2 regions of the Isachenkonia alkalipeptolytica genome follow, and region 2 is predicted to be linked to the other one. Evidence: riboswitches for the same ligand, from Rfam matches in the RefSeq annotation. Region 2 holds a riboswitch; the other holds the start of a gene.
What was found. A riboswitch is a leader RNA that binds a small molecule or an ion and turns the genes downstream of it on or off. The one in region 2 is predicted to bind cyclic di-GMP.
Positions count from the first base shown of each region.

Region 1: linked by a shared signal. The riboswitch ahead of ISALK_RS00160 (hypothetical protein) and the one ahead of ISALK_RS10240 (MucBP domain-containing protein) in region 2 are both predicted to bind cyclic di-GMP.

Region 1 is NZ_SUMG01000001.1:31,581-38,973, forward strand. Features, by position in the region: gene ISALK_RS00125 (hypothetical protein) at 1-915, shown strand, start outside; gene ISALK_RS00130 (CsbD family protein) at 1,123-1,311, opposite strand; gene ISALK_RS00135 (cation diffusion facilitator family transporter) at 1,510-2,406, opposite strand; gene ISALK_RS00140 (histidine racemase CntK family protein) at 2,580-3,410, shown strand; gene ISALK_RS00145 (DNA polymerase IV) at 3,472-4,545, opposite strand; gene ISALK_RS00150 (glutaredoxin family protein) at 4,687-4,980, shown strand; gene ISALK_RS00155 (DUF3159 domain-containing protein) at 5,086-5,751, opposite strand; cyclic di-GMP riboswitch class II at 5,949-6,031, shown strand; gene ISALK_RS00160 (hypothetical protein) at 6,121-6,441, shown strand; gene ISALK_RS00165 (SGNH/GDSL hydrolase family protein) at 6,558-7,393, shown strand, end outside.
Region 2 is NZ_SUMG01000013.1:4,435-11,827, forward strand. Features, by position in the region: gene ISALK_RS10230 (MSCRAMM family protein) at 1-1,921, shown strand, start outside; gene ISALK_RS10235 (IS110 family RNA-guided transposase) at 2,481-3,764, opposite strand; cyclic di-GMP riboswitch class I at 4,002-4,099, shown strand; gene ISALK_RS10240 (MucBP domain-containing protein) at 4,275-6,443, shown strand; gene ISALK_RS10245 (cell wall-binding repeat-containing protein) at 6,521-7,393, opposite strand, start outside.

The DNA of each region.
Region 1 (7,393 bases), on a different contig from region 2:
AAGCTTTTGGTAGGGCTTCAAGTATCCGATGCAAGGGCAATGGTGGCTTCGGCGGACCGGCCCTTAACGGAGTACAAGGATTATAACCGGGCTCTGCGCTTTGCCCGGGGAGAAGACCGGGAGAAAATCCTGGGATACAACCGGGAAGTGCTGGAAGGTTTTGAGGCGGAAAAAAACGAAAAAATTTACCAAAGAGCGAAAGCCGCAATGAACCGTGCCCTCACCGTGGAAGACTATGAAGCGGCGGCGGTGAAATTTGAAAGCATTCCGGACTATAAGGATGCCCTAGAATGCTCTGAAGAAGCCCGGCGGCTGGGGGAAGCCCAAAAACAGCAGACCGTGTATTTGGAAGCCACGGAAAAAATGGAACGGGCCAAGGAACAGGAAAAAGCAAGGGAAATGGATAAAAAGGAAGCCGCATCCCTTTTGCAGGAAGCCGGACTCCAGTTTCAATCCATCGAAGGTTATCAGGATGCAAAAGAACGAAAGCAAGCCTGTGAAGAAGAGGCCCTGGGCCTAAAACAGGAGGAGACCTATCAAAGGGCCCTAAATAAAAAACAGGAAGCCTGCCGGGAAGAGGAATACCAGGAGGCGGCACAGCTCTTTCGCAGTATTGCCGAGTATAAAAATTCCGAAACCCTGGGGAAGGAATGCGAAGAGCAGGGAAAAAAAGTGGGGGCTCAATACTTGGAGAGCCTGTTAAGAAAACGGAAAAGAAAAAAGATGTTAAAAAAAGCCGTTGTTACAACCGCAGTGGTGGTCATAATCCTGGCGGTTATCCTGGGAGGCATGACAAACTTTACTTATTCCCTGGATGAATACCATAACCTGCAACAGGGCCAGGGGGATTATATTTGGCAGGAGGCCTTCCAACAGATCAAAAATTGGTTTGCCTATGCCAGCAACATCTTTTAGCATGGCCCTTTAAAGGGTACGGAGGAAAAAGACAAACAAACCGATAAAAAGGCGATAACAAAGAGAGATGAAACCGGTAAAGAACAGATTGAATCCGGTAAAAAAAAGGCTGAAACCAATAAAAAAAGACTGAAACCGATAATAATAGATAAAAGAAGAACCCCTGATGCCGGCTATAGAACACCAACATTAGGGGTTTTTTAGAACTTACATTTTTCGATGCATTTCCCGTTCCGCCGCTTCTCGAGAAAGGGAATACCGTTCCTGTAATTTCTCGATCAATTTGTTTTTTTCTCCGCTGATGTATAATAAATCCTCATCGGTAAGGGCCGTCCATTTCTCCTTGATGTCATCCTTGAGGTGGTGCCATTGGGCTTTAAACTTTTCGTGGTCCATGGTAAACCTCCTTTACAACACATAAAACACAATGATAAATTATAACTAAAAACATATCCTGAGAGTATCTACTTATATAATACCCCTTATGGTCCTAAAGGAATCAAAGCAAACATAAGCAGATGAATTTTTTTATTATGCAAGGGTCTCCCGGAATTTTAGAAAGGAGAGGTTCTAATCCCCTAAGCGGAGGAACCATTATGAAGGAGGCTCAATATGGATGGTGACGATGGCCTGTTCCCCGAAGAAATCCTTTAACTCTTTTTCTAAAGCATCGGCAATGTCATGGGATTTTTTCAAGGATAACTCTCCCTTAAGGACAATATGAAATTCCAGGACGATTCTTCCACCGGCTTTTCGACTTCGAAGCTTATGATAATCCAGGATTTCTTCGTATTTTTCAATGATGGAATAAATCTGTTCCAGTTCCTTTGGATGAAGGGTAAAGTCCAGCAACTCACGAATTGCCGGAAGAAAGATGTGGATGGCCACCTTCAGGACTAAAACACTGACTAGGATAGCCGCCACAGGATCCAAAATGACCCATTGCCCTCCCAGGAAAATGGCTCCCCCCACACCGATCAAGGCAGCAATGGAAGTCCAGCCGTCAGAGCGGTGGTGCCAGGCATTGGCGATAATAGAATTGCTGTTGATTCTCTTTCCAACTGCCAAAGCGTACCTAAAAAGTCCCTCATTCAACAGAATTGAGGCCAGGGCCGCAAAAAAAGCCCACCAGCTGGGAGTTTGTAAAATATCCCCTCGAAGAAGGGAAAGAATGGTTTGAAAGCTGTCAATAAATATTTGTAGGGCCACAAACCCTAAAAATAGGGCGATGAATAAGGTGGCTAAGGTTTCATATTTTCCGTATCCGTAATTATGATAATCATCGGGCGGCTTACTTCCCAGCCGTGCGCCGAGATAAGCAACAATGTCGGTGGAAAAATCGGATAAGGAGTGAAGCCCGTCGGCAAAAAGGGCGCTGCTGTTTCCAAACAACCCCGCAAATATTTTAATCCCGGATAAAAGGAAGTTCACAAAAATCCCCACCAGGGTGACTTTATTAATTTCTTGTATTTTAGCATCGTTTTTTTCCATGGCAGAACCTTCTTTCTTCATAATGATGATACCCAAAGTTTGCTAAAAATTCACAGGGATTTAGAAAGTAAAGGCGTTAAATCATAAAAGAAGCAGTGGAGCAGAATGAAAAGTCCAAGATTCGAGTGGAGACGGATTAGAAAATTGAAGAACTGTTGACTGGAGGGTTATATATGAAAGCATCCTTTGTAAAGTTGAGTCCATCAGAAAACACTACGATTATTATAACGGATCCGGGGATAAAGCGGGAGGAATACCCCCAAATTGCCAACACCGCTATGGCCTACACCCATTTATACGGAGAACAGGTAGGGTTTCTTACGCCAAAACAATCATCGGAGGCCAAAGGAAGAATGGAAATGAGCGGCGGAGAGTTCTGTGGCAACGGCCTGCTGGCTCTGGGGGCCTACCTTGCCTGGAAGGAGGATCTTGAACAAGAAAGGTTTTTCCTGGAGTTTTCCGGAGTGGAAAAACCCTTAAGCTGTGAAGTTGAAAAAGTAAGTCCCCTAAGCTACCGGGTAAAGGGGGAGATGCCCGTGGAAGGCTACGAGATCACGAACAAGGAAGTAACTGTGGGAGAAGAAAAAATTTCCGGAGCCTTTGTAATAATGAAGGGAATCTCCCATTATCTTTTTCTTAAATCGGATACTCAAAGCCGGAACCTGGATTATCCCGGCTTGCTTAAAAGCTTAGCAAAAGAAGAAAACAATCAGGCCTACGGCGCCCTGGGCTACGAAGTAGATGGAGAAGACATTCAGCTATCCCCCTGGGTGTATGTTCCCGGGGTTGAGAGCCTTAGAGAAGAGCGCTCCTGCGGTTCCGGAAGCCTTGCCCTGGGTCTCCTTTGGGCCGCGGAACGAGAGGAAGATATCCGCCTAACCATTCGACAGCCCGGGGGAAGCATCGCTGTGGAGATAGTTTATGACCGGGAGGAAAAAAAAGTCACCGCGGCGTCAATTGAAACCGAGGTGATCATTACCTGTGAAGGGAAGCTTTGGTTCTAAGGGTCTCCCAAGGAAAGTCCCGGGATTTATTCCTTGTTGACCCCGAAAGAGCTTTTCCTTGTTATAAATCAAAGAACGACAGCTGCTGCAGATCCTCGGAAAGGAGATTTGAGGCCGTCAGCCCCATCAAACGAAGGGGCTTGTCTAAAGGCAGCTCCTGAAATAAACCGTTGGCTACTTCATAGATTTCCTCGGCTTTGTTGGTATGCTGAAAAAGCGTCTTGCCCCGACTTTGTACTTTGAAGTTTTCATCCTTGATCTTCAGGGTAATGGTTCGGGCATGGAGTTTTTTGTCTTGTAAATCCCGGGACAGTTCCTGGGAGAAGTTCTTCAAATAATCTTCCAGCACCTCACGGTTTCGGGTCCCCTTGGAAAAGGTACGCTCAATCCCTAAGGATTTCCTCTCCCGGCGGGTATTCACCGGACGATGGTCAATGCCCCGAATCCGTTGGTAGATTTCCCGGCCGGATTTGCCCAGGAGATCCACAAGAAACTCCTCGGAAAGCTCCAGAAGGTCACCAATGGTGGATAGTCCCAAATTATTCAGCAAAGCACAGGACTTCGGACCAAGGCCGTGTACCTTCTTTATGGGCAGGGGGACCAAAATACCGGGAACCATATCCGGGGTTATTTCCTTGACCCCCGCGGGTTTATGCCAGTCGGAAGCCAGTTTTGCCAGGAATTTATTATAGGAGATCCCCACAGAAAGGGTCAGCCCCGTTTCAGTATAGACTTTTTCCTTCAGATTCTTAACCAGCCTGTGGGGTTTGGCCCCTAAATGGGTAATATCTAAATAGGCCTCATCAATGGAGACCTTTTCTAGGACGTCGCTGAAGCGGTGAAGGATTCGAAAGACTTGCCGGGAAACCTCCTGGTAGCGCTCCATCCGTCCGGGAACATAAATCCCCCGGGGACATTTTTGCCTTGCCATAAACATGGGCATCGCCGAATGGACCCCGTATTTTCGGGCTTCGTAGTTTGCCGTGGTTACCACCCCTTTATGGCTGCGACCGCCGACGATGAGGGGTTTACCTTTTAAAGAGGGGTTATCCCGCTCTTCCACGGAAGCATAAAAAGCGTCTAAATCCACATGCAAAATGATGGGGAGCTCTTTGTTTTCATCAATGTTTGTCATCGGAACCTTCACCTCACTGATCCCTATTTTACCATAGAGATCATCTGTTTGCCATCACTGAAGAAAAGCAAAACACAAAATTAGGAGGCTAAGACCATGAAAAAAATTATTATGTACAGTACCAAAACCTGACCCCACTGCATAAAAGGGAAAGAGTTTCTTTCCAAGTCCGGTTACCATTATGAAATTAAGGATGTCAATGAAGACCCGGAGGCCAACCGGGAATTTCAGCAGCTAGGCCTTCAAGGGGTCCCGGCCTTTAAAATTGGTGAAGAAATTGTTGTAGGACTGGACATTCAAAAGATCCAAAGCCTTCTGGACTACACTGTAACTCCCTGTGAATCCTGTAATAAACGAATGCGGGTACCAAAGGGAAAAGGAAAGCTCAAGGTCACCTGTCCCAACTGCGGGCATAAAACCATAAAGAAGACGTAAGGTAGGACGACAAAAAAAAGGATGCAAAAATAAAAAGAACCTGTAGAACCGCAAACCTATAGAATCACGAATCTATAGAACAGAGCAAGAGAAAACCCGAAGGAATTAAAATCCTCGGGTTTGTCCTTTCCAAGGGGGCTGATCTCCCCGCTGATACTCTTCCACCCCCGGTCCCTTCAGCTTTTTCAGTCGCCAAATACCGTAAATATAACTAAGGACCAAAACCGGAACAATCATCGGCCAGCCCGATAGCGTATTAACGAAGGCCAGCTCCGTAGCGCTGCCCCGCTGGAAAAAAATCAGCCGGATAAAAAAACGGAAAAACAGTAATACCGTCCAGACTATGGTGACTTCCCGGTATGCAGGTTTCACGTCTTTTCGTAAAAACCAGTCCAGGGGCCAGCCCCGGGTCAGATGGGAAAGCCATGCCGCTAGGGGTTTCCCGGTCACCAGGCTGACAAACGCAACAAGAAACAAAAAAGCGCTGCTGACTAAAGAGCCGACAAAATAATTGGCGGCACTGCCGGTAAAATAGGCAAAACTTGCTGCAAGAGAAACTGCAAGAAACCCGCCTAAGGCATAAAACCAATTCTGCTTTTTAAAAAAACGGAAAAACCCAAGAAAAGCGGCAATAACAAAGGCTGCTCCCGTAGCCAGGGTCAAATCAAAAAAAGCATTGATCAAGGCAAAGATAATTGGCGGCAGCAGCGCATCAAAGGTTTTCCCCGATAGTGTAGAGCGAAGCTCTTCTAAAATTTCTTCTTTATTCATAACAATCCCTGCTTTCTATTTTCTCATTACATACCCGGAAAGAAGAGTCTTGAAACCATTAAAGGATCAGTGAAAAAAATAAGTAGAAGAGAATAAAGCCGGGGAAGATAGTAAAGCAGCGAGTGTAAAAAAACAGAAGATTGTGAAAATTATCATAAAAACTGTTTTGTTTTTGTTTTACGGGGTATAAGTTAGATACCTTAACGGGGGCATAGATCTTTGAGGAGTAACTGGACGCTTTTCTCAAAGGGAGCCGGCAGCGTAACCGACCATTTATGGTCGGCTTTTTTGATGGAGAAAAGGGGGGAATGAAAAAAACATGAAAATGGCGGTTTTTCCAAGAGGGTAAAAAACCAAGAGGTGGGGAACATGGTTGAATCGTGGATGCTGTTCAATTTTGCGTTAGCCTTGCTTCTATGCCTGTTGATCAACGGTATGGTAGTGAGACCAGAAGTTGATATTAGAGCTTATTTGAATCTTGAGTATACCATCACAGAACAAGAGAATAGTTATTATGAAGGGGATTCAAAGTACTTCCATGAACTTGAATTAAATAATGGGACGAAATGGTGCAGAGTCAATTGGTTTTCAAAAACATTACGATGGATGAGCGGACTATTTGAAGAAGAGCGGTTTGCTTTATGCAGGGTGACAACCGGATGTCTTTTTATTACAATTAACCGACAGTGAACCGGTTGAATAAGCGACTCTTAAGTTGGTCAGTTTTTGATGGGAATAAAGGGATATCGAAAAAAGTAAAATAATAATAAGGACAGGTCTTCTAGGCGAAAAAAAGGAGGGAAACTATGTATAAAAAATGGATGGTGTTCATTCTCGTAGTAATAATGATTTTAGCACTGCCGATTAATGCTTTAGCGGCGAGACCGAACGCGGAGGCTAGGACATATTTGAATTTGGGAGATTCCATAGCGAGGGGCACTGGAGTCGATCCTATGGATGCCTATTTTAGTGGCTATTCTGAGTATCTCAGCGGGTTTGGATTTGAAGGTGGAAACATGGCTTTCGATGGGGTCACAAGCAGTTGGATTCTCAATGAACTATTATATACGGACTGGATGCAGGAAGCTGTAGAGGAGGCGGATGTCATCACCATAAGCATCGGAGGCAACAATATCCTTCAGCCGGTGATTGGAGCAATGATGAAGGCTTACAACGCACAAAGTATTAGTGAATTGGAGGAGAAAATTGTCAATGGAGGCCCAGATATATGGGATATCATTATTCAACAGCTCCTTGCAGACGATGAGCTTCGAGCTGCATTGTGGCTGGGCGTAGAAGATTTTCAAAGCCACTGGCCTCAAATTATTAATGCAATACATTATTTGAATGAAGAGGCCAATATCATCATCCTGAGCATCTACAATCCGGTCTGTAAGATGGAATCCCCGGAGTTGTATCAGTTAATGGAAGAGTTGATTCGGCCAATGAATCAGACCATGAGAGAAAATCAAGGAAGACGGGTCAGTGTAGCCAACGTATATAATGCTTTTCGACGTAATGAAGATGCGGTTAATTTTTCCATAGCGTGGCCTATAAACTTGGATCCACATCCTACAAACATTGGACATCAACTGATTGTGGAAGAGTTGATGAGGGTGAGAAATCCCAGGGTTTTTGCTAA
Region 2 (7,393 bases):
CAACGATGATTACGTAGAGGTAGTAATTTCAGATGACAGTACTACTGAATTGACTGTGATCAATACTTTTGAAGAACCGGAGGATCCTGAAGGCATCCTAAACATCGAAAAAATCATCGAAGACTTATCCGAGGAACTTCCCGGGATTGCGATTATAGACCCGATAGAACCGGAAGAAATCTTCGAAGTTACCATCGAAAGCCAAGATAACGATGATACTTGGGTTAAGGAAATCGAAGAAGGCGATAACGAGTTTACGTTACCGGAAGGTAGCTACACCCTATGGGAAAGCGAAACCCTAGGCGCCGACCCCTACTATGAAAATGATTCCGATGGTACATCCGATAATGAAGAAATCGCCTTTACCATTGAAGACGGCGAAGTAACGGATATCATCATCACCAATACCTTCCCAGCAGAGATCGTGGAAGGAGAAATTGAAATCGAAAAAATCGTTGACGGCGACGGACCGGAAGAATATGAGGTCTCCATGCAGTGGTACCCCTTCCTAGAAGGCCCAGCATCCGATGACTTCGATGAAGGATTCGTAGCCGCAGAAATGCCCGAGCTAATCCAAGAGACCATCACCGAAGGAACCAACACCTTTAACCTAGAGCCGGGACTATATCACATTTGGGAAAGCGACGACGGCGGCGCCGATGAGGTGGCCTATAACGGAGACATCGAAGACCTTGATCCACCGGAGGCAGAAGAAGGGGTTATGGTCATGGTGGACCCCGAAGGAACAACCTCCATTTCCATTATCAACACCTTTATAGATGATACCACGCCACCGCCAACGCCCACACCGGACCCAACCGGAAGCATTACCATTGAGAAGATCCTAGTAATGGGAGATGGCGTCATTGAAGAAATCGATCAGGACTTTACAGTAAACGTTACCGACGATGATGAATACGACGAGGACCACACACTAGTGGTTGGAGAACCACTAACCATCAATGACTTGGACCTTGGAACCTATACCATCGAAGAAGTGGACATTCCTGAAGGTTTCGAATTCGTAGAAATCAGTGACGAATCCGTAGAAATCACTCCAGGAAACTTAAACCCCGAGGTCAGCGTAACCAATGAAATGATTTTGGACGACGATCCCGATGATCTCACCGGTAGCATCAACATTGAAAAGATCCTTTTGGATAACGGAGAAGAAGTAAGTGAAAACGACCAGGAGTTCACCGTAAACATTACCAATGGTGATGATTACGATGAAGATCATACCTTCGGAGTAAACGATCCCCTATTGGTAGAGGATCTGGACTTTGACACCTACACCATTGAAGAAGTAGACATTCCTGAAGGCTATGAATTGGAATCCATCAGTTCCGATGAAGTTACCCTGGATGAGGAAAATCAATCGGTTATCCTGTTTATCACCAATACAGTGATACCGGAAGAACCTACCGGAAACTTAACCGTTGAAAAAGCCTTAACCAATGATGAGGTTTCCGATGATGACATGGACCAGGAATTCACCGTACGGATCACCGCCGAAGATGGCTCAGAAGAAGAGTACACCTTCAGTGTCAATGACCCCGCTGAAATATCCGGATTGGAACTTGGAACCTATCAAGTAGAAGAGGTCAACCTTCCAACAGGATATGGTTTCGAATCCATCAGCGAAAGTGAAGTCACCTTCACCGAAGACCTGTTAGACATCACCGTGGTCATTGAAAACAGCATCGCCGAAGAAGATATCGACGATCTGGATCCACCGGAAGGACCTGAAGATGACGTTGATGAACCTGATGATGAGGACGAAGACATCATCCTGGATGAAGAAACTCCTCTTGGTACCGACGAACTACCAAGAACCGGCCAGTATCACCACGCAGTATACGCAGTGCTGGGACTTATGATCACCAGTTTTGGAGTATTCTTAAAACGACGACTAACCTAAGTACACTAGTACAATAGCACAAAGGGGACGGAGGTATTCGGTTCATATTATAGCCCGAATACCTCCCTATATAATCTTAAATATGCTTCGTTTTCCTCGCAATAGCTTAGATTTTCATATATATCAAACAGGCGACTTTATGAATAACAGTCATTTCAGTGAGAAGGGAACTACATCATGGGTTTTTTTGCACCACAAATAAGCGTCCTTACCTACTTATTTGGCGGTATAAACCCACATTCACTTATGGAAGCAAACCTCCCATGTCTAACCGGATCATTCTCTGTCGAGACGTCCTAAATTCCCTCGTTCTGCCTATCCATAAAGTGGGCGTCCTCCTGCTCCGTTACCGAGTCATTGCTCTAATGGTGTACGATGGACTACCTGCCTGTTTTGATAACTCTTTTGGTACTTCCGATTGCTAGGTTCTCCAAGACGCAGCCTAGCGCTACATATTCATTTTCAAACGGTTATCCTGTCAATTAATCCTAATACTTTCTGTTTCAATCATCTATTGGTAAGAGATCCTAATCGGCTACTTTTATTGGGGAAACCTTTATTATGCGGCGAGTGGAGGAGATGGTCTTTGAATATCCTCCAGCATTTTCTCCCCGTCAAAAGCAATATCTTTGGTCAGTATCGCATAAAATACACGAATAAGTTTACAACAAAGGGCCACAATCGACTGTTTCTTCTTCATCGGGTTCGGTTTTTCTTTGATATTGTATTGATGCAGGGCTTGAAAAGCTTCATTGTTGGAAACAAGGGAAAGTACCGCCTGGAACAGGGTGGTTCGAAGAAGTTTTCTTCCACGACGATTAATTTCCGTTTTTCCTTGATGATCCCCGGAACTGGATTCTTTGATCCCAAAACCTGCATACTTTTGAATCTGTTTCGGTGATTGGAACCGTCGAATATCTCCGACTTCTGCCAGGAAGCCGGCGACGGTAATCGGTCCAATCCCTTTGATCGGAGATAACGTCTCTGCCGATGGAATGCTCTCACAAAGGCTTTCCATCAGTTGTTCAATCTTCTCTATTTGCTTTTCTTTCATACGATATTCATCGATCAGCATCTCGATTTCCATGCTTGCTGCCACCGGTTCCGTTTTACGGCCGATACTTCCTTTAGCGGCCTCAATTAGGCGCTGGGCACGCTTAACTCCTACCGCTCGTATCTTCACATCTCGAAAGATTTGATTGATGGACCGGGCGTCCATTTTCTTGATCTGTGAAGGCAGTGCCAACCGGGAGAGTACTTCGATACTGGCTTCACCAAAAGGATCTTTAAATACCTCTTTATACTCCGGAAAGTAGATCTTTAGCCAGCGCTGCACTTTGTTTTTCATCCGGCTTATATCCCTTTTTAAGCGAACATGATTGTTGTTGGCAATCCGCAGCTCGGCGTAGACTCCTTCCGGGATATGGGGATAGCTGTACCGCCCATCAATTACTAGTTTTGCGATGACTTTCGGGTCTTTTTTATCACTTTTGGATGGATTATTATCATCCAAGGCTTTACTCTGCTTTACATGGGTAGAGTTCACTAAAACCAAGGGGCTCTTTTTAGCTTTTAAATGATCCGCCAAGGCGTACCAGTAATGTCCGGTAGGTTCAGCGCCGAGCAAGAACTCAGATAAGTGATGTTTTTTCTGTAACTCTGCAATCCACCGATCCAATACTTTAAAGCCTTCCGCGGTATTATCAAAGCGTAGATATTTGGTAAGTTCAATGCCTCGCCAGTTGAAGGCACGGGCATAATGCGTCTTACTTCCAACATCAATCCCTACGACCAACGTGTTTTCTGTAACTTGATTAATTTTCTCATTTTGTGTACAATACATTAAGAATGACCTCCAATAGTTTTAGATTTGTCCTTCTCGGGAACACTTATCTAATTCTATCGCGAGGTCATTCTTTTTTCAAATCCTATTTAAGACGATTACGGGAATGCTCCGTCCCCTTTGTGCTAATTTTCTTTGACAATTTTTATCAATTTCTGTTTAAATCATCCGGTTTAGGATATATATCTATTACATAAACACGGTCACAAATAGTTTCCTTTTTATCATTTATTATATTTTTGATAAAGGCAAACTCATCGAAAGATGAAGACGCAAAGTCAAGAGTCTACGGTGTAACCCTCTTTTCGTTACACTAGGATCGTCCGACTGCCAAGGTTATTCCTGGCGGTCTTTTTTAGGTCCTGATTTAACTATTCAATGGGAAGTTTCCAACAGGACCCTTAAGGGAGGGATGTTATAATACAAACAAACATAATCTTACAAAAGGCTAAGATCATTTAAGAAAGGTTGGGTTTTATCCATTGGTTCCTCTGAAAGGGGTGAAAAATAATGAAACTTACTAAAAGTAGATTCATAGCATTGACCCTGGTGTTTTTGATGGCATTCTCCTTTAGCCTGTTCAGTGCTTTTGCAGTATCCAATGGCAATGGAGACCAGGAAATTAAAGCAATAAAAGTTGATAATTATCCCGAAGGCAATAATGAGATTAAGGATTCCAATCAACCCCAAGCTCTGATCCCATGGTTGGAAGATAAGTTTGAAATAGAAATTGAAGCCTATTATATTAAAGCCGCTTCCGAACAAGCAGGCGGCGGGATTTTCACCAGCCAAGGTATGCTAATTGATGACCCTGTAAACGATCCTATAATTGGAAAATATATTGATAATCAAGGTCAGGCCTTTAACCGCAACCTCCATGCTACTGTAGAGTACAAAGATATTCCTTCCGAGGCATTCGTAGCTTTTGATCCAGGCGAACCGATTCCCTTTGGCATCTCCCATGTATTGTTTCTAGGGAAGACTCCCACGGATCCGGAGGATCCTGAGGGCATCTTGAGAGTTATCAAGCGTGTTGAAGGTGAAGGACCTTCGGAAGGCTACGAGATAGCTATCGAGGCCTATGAATCCGGTAATGGATCTGAAAATATGAAGACGACTTCAAACAACGGTCCTATGTTTGTCCCCATTGTGAAAAATACCAATGGAGATACGAATCCGGATATTATATTAGCGCAGGGTACGTATCGTGTTTGGGAAAGTGATACTCAAGGAGCGGACCGCGTTGAATACTCCAAGCCCGTCCCTGAAAATAATGACGGCCCCGATTACGTTGTGGTGGAAATCAAGGAAAATATGGTAACCGAGCTTACCATCACCAACATCTTTGATGAACCGGTGGTTCCGGAGCGAGGGGTAACAGTAACCAAGGTGGTTGAGGGAACGCCCACCGAGGATGGAGATTTTGAAGTGAGTATCGAGCCCTTTGAGATGTGGGAAAGAAACGGCAAAGCATTAGATTTCACAGAACCGGACGACTCCTTCCCCATTGTTGAAGCCATTGAAGTAGATGCCCCTAACACCATCGACTTAGAACCCGGATTATACCGACTTTGGGAAAGCAACACCCGTGGAGCGGACAACGTCAGCTATAGCGGTGACATCGAGGAGATTTCCCTTCCCGATGAATTAGAAGGGGTTGTTATTCGAATCCCCGAGGATGGCTACAAAGAGATTACCATCACCAATACCTTCGATGCTCCCCCACCACCTCCTGTCTTACGAGGCTCAGTAACCGTAGAACATGTGGAAGTGGATGGTGATTTTAATGTCATCAGCATCTTACAACCTCGAAGCAATGTGGTAACCAACGCTGTTGTAGGTACCTCCTACAGCACAGAATCATTGGATTTCCCCGGATTCCAATTTGTACGGGTGGATCCCAATGGAGCCGCAGCCAGTGGAAATGTAACCGTAGCTACGAAACACGTGGTGTTTCAGTATACTCGCATTGATGATGAACCACCGGAAACCGGCTCCGTAACCGTGGAATACGTGGAAATCGACGATGACGGGGAAATCGTAAGCATTCTTCAGGAAAAAGAATTCGTCGTGGAAAATGCGGAAGTGGGCACCCCCTACGACACCTTAGAGCTCTCCTTTGAAGGTTTCGAATTCGTACAAGTGGATCCCGAAGGAGCCCCTGCATCAGGTACCGTTACTGCAGAGGATCAACACGTAGTTTATCAGTATATTAGAATCGATGACGTTACGCCTCCCGAACTGGGTTCCGTAACCGTGGAATACGTGGAAGTTAACGAAGAATGGGAAATCGTAAGCATTCTTCAGGAAAAAGCCTTTGTAGCGGAAAACGTGGAAGTGGGAACTCCTTACGAAACCACAGAACTGGCCTTTGAAGGTTTCCGTTTCGAACGAGTGGATCCCGAAGGAGCCCCTGCATCAGGTACCGTTTCAGCGGAAGACCAGCATGTGGTCTATCAATATACGAAAATAGTAGAACGGATCGATGATTTGGATCCACCGGAGGCGCCGGTTGACGAAGAACCTCCCGCCGATGAAACTCCAATTCTCGATGAAGAACCGCCCCTTGGTATTGATCAGTTACCAAGAACCGGCCAGTATCACGTCGCAGTATTTATGGTATTCGGGCTTATGATATCCGGCCTAGGAGTTGCATTAAAGCGTTTCTTAGCCTCATAGTATAGCACAAAGGGGACGGAGGTATTCGGTTCAAAATATGAACCGAATACCTCCGTCCCCTTTGTGCTACTATTTTTCTAATATCTTAGAAAAATGGTTCGTTGTCGATCAAATATTTTATGGGTGTTGGATAGTGCTTCAATGCTTATGTCAAAATAAGTACTTCGAATAGAACCGCTGGTTAATTCTCCGTTTTCATATTTGTTTGTGGAGTTCCACGTAGCGTCCATAACGATCCATCGACCGTCTACATAGGCTTCGTTCCAAGCATGGTTCGAGGAGCTTAAATCCGCGGTTTCCCAGGTAGCGCCCCCTGCTGATGCGCCCAGCGCGTAACCGTTGGCCATTCTTGCGGGGATACCGATGCTTCTTAGTAAGGATGCGGTCAGCTCGGCGTAGCCTTGGCATACGGCGATTCTTCGATCCAAAGTATCCATGGTGTCGTTTCTTCCCCGTTGGTTATACCGTACTCCGTCATGATCATAGTAGATATTTCCCGCTACCCAGTCGTGGATGGCTTTTACCTGATCGTATTCATTATTGATGCCTTCCGTAATTTCTTCCGCTAGCTCTTTAATGATTACTTGGTCTTCCGGCTTTAGATGATTCAAATCCAGATCCTTTGCTACCACTTCATTATTCTCCTGGAAAAGCTCCAGGTTTTCTTCGTATACAAAAGATCGTTGGAATACTAACCCTTCTGATGATTCCTCAAGCATAATGTTCCAATGTACGGAGTTATAGGTGGTGTATCTCTCCGGTGCTGTGAAAATCATAACCTCATACTCTTTACCGCTTCCATTACGGATTCCTAAATCTCCTAGGGAAAACTCTTCTTGATAATTACCGCTCCCACTGATGGAGAAAAATTCGCTTAGTACCCGCTCTCCCGATGGGGTTCTTAATTGGAACCACCCAAACTCATGGCCACTATTGATTTTTCCCTCTAC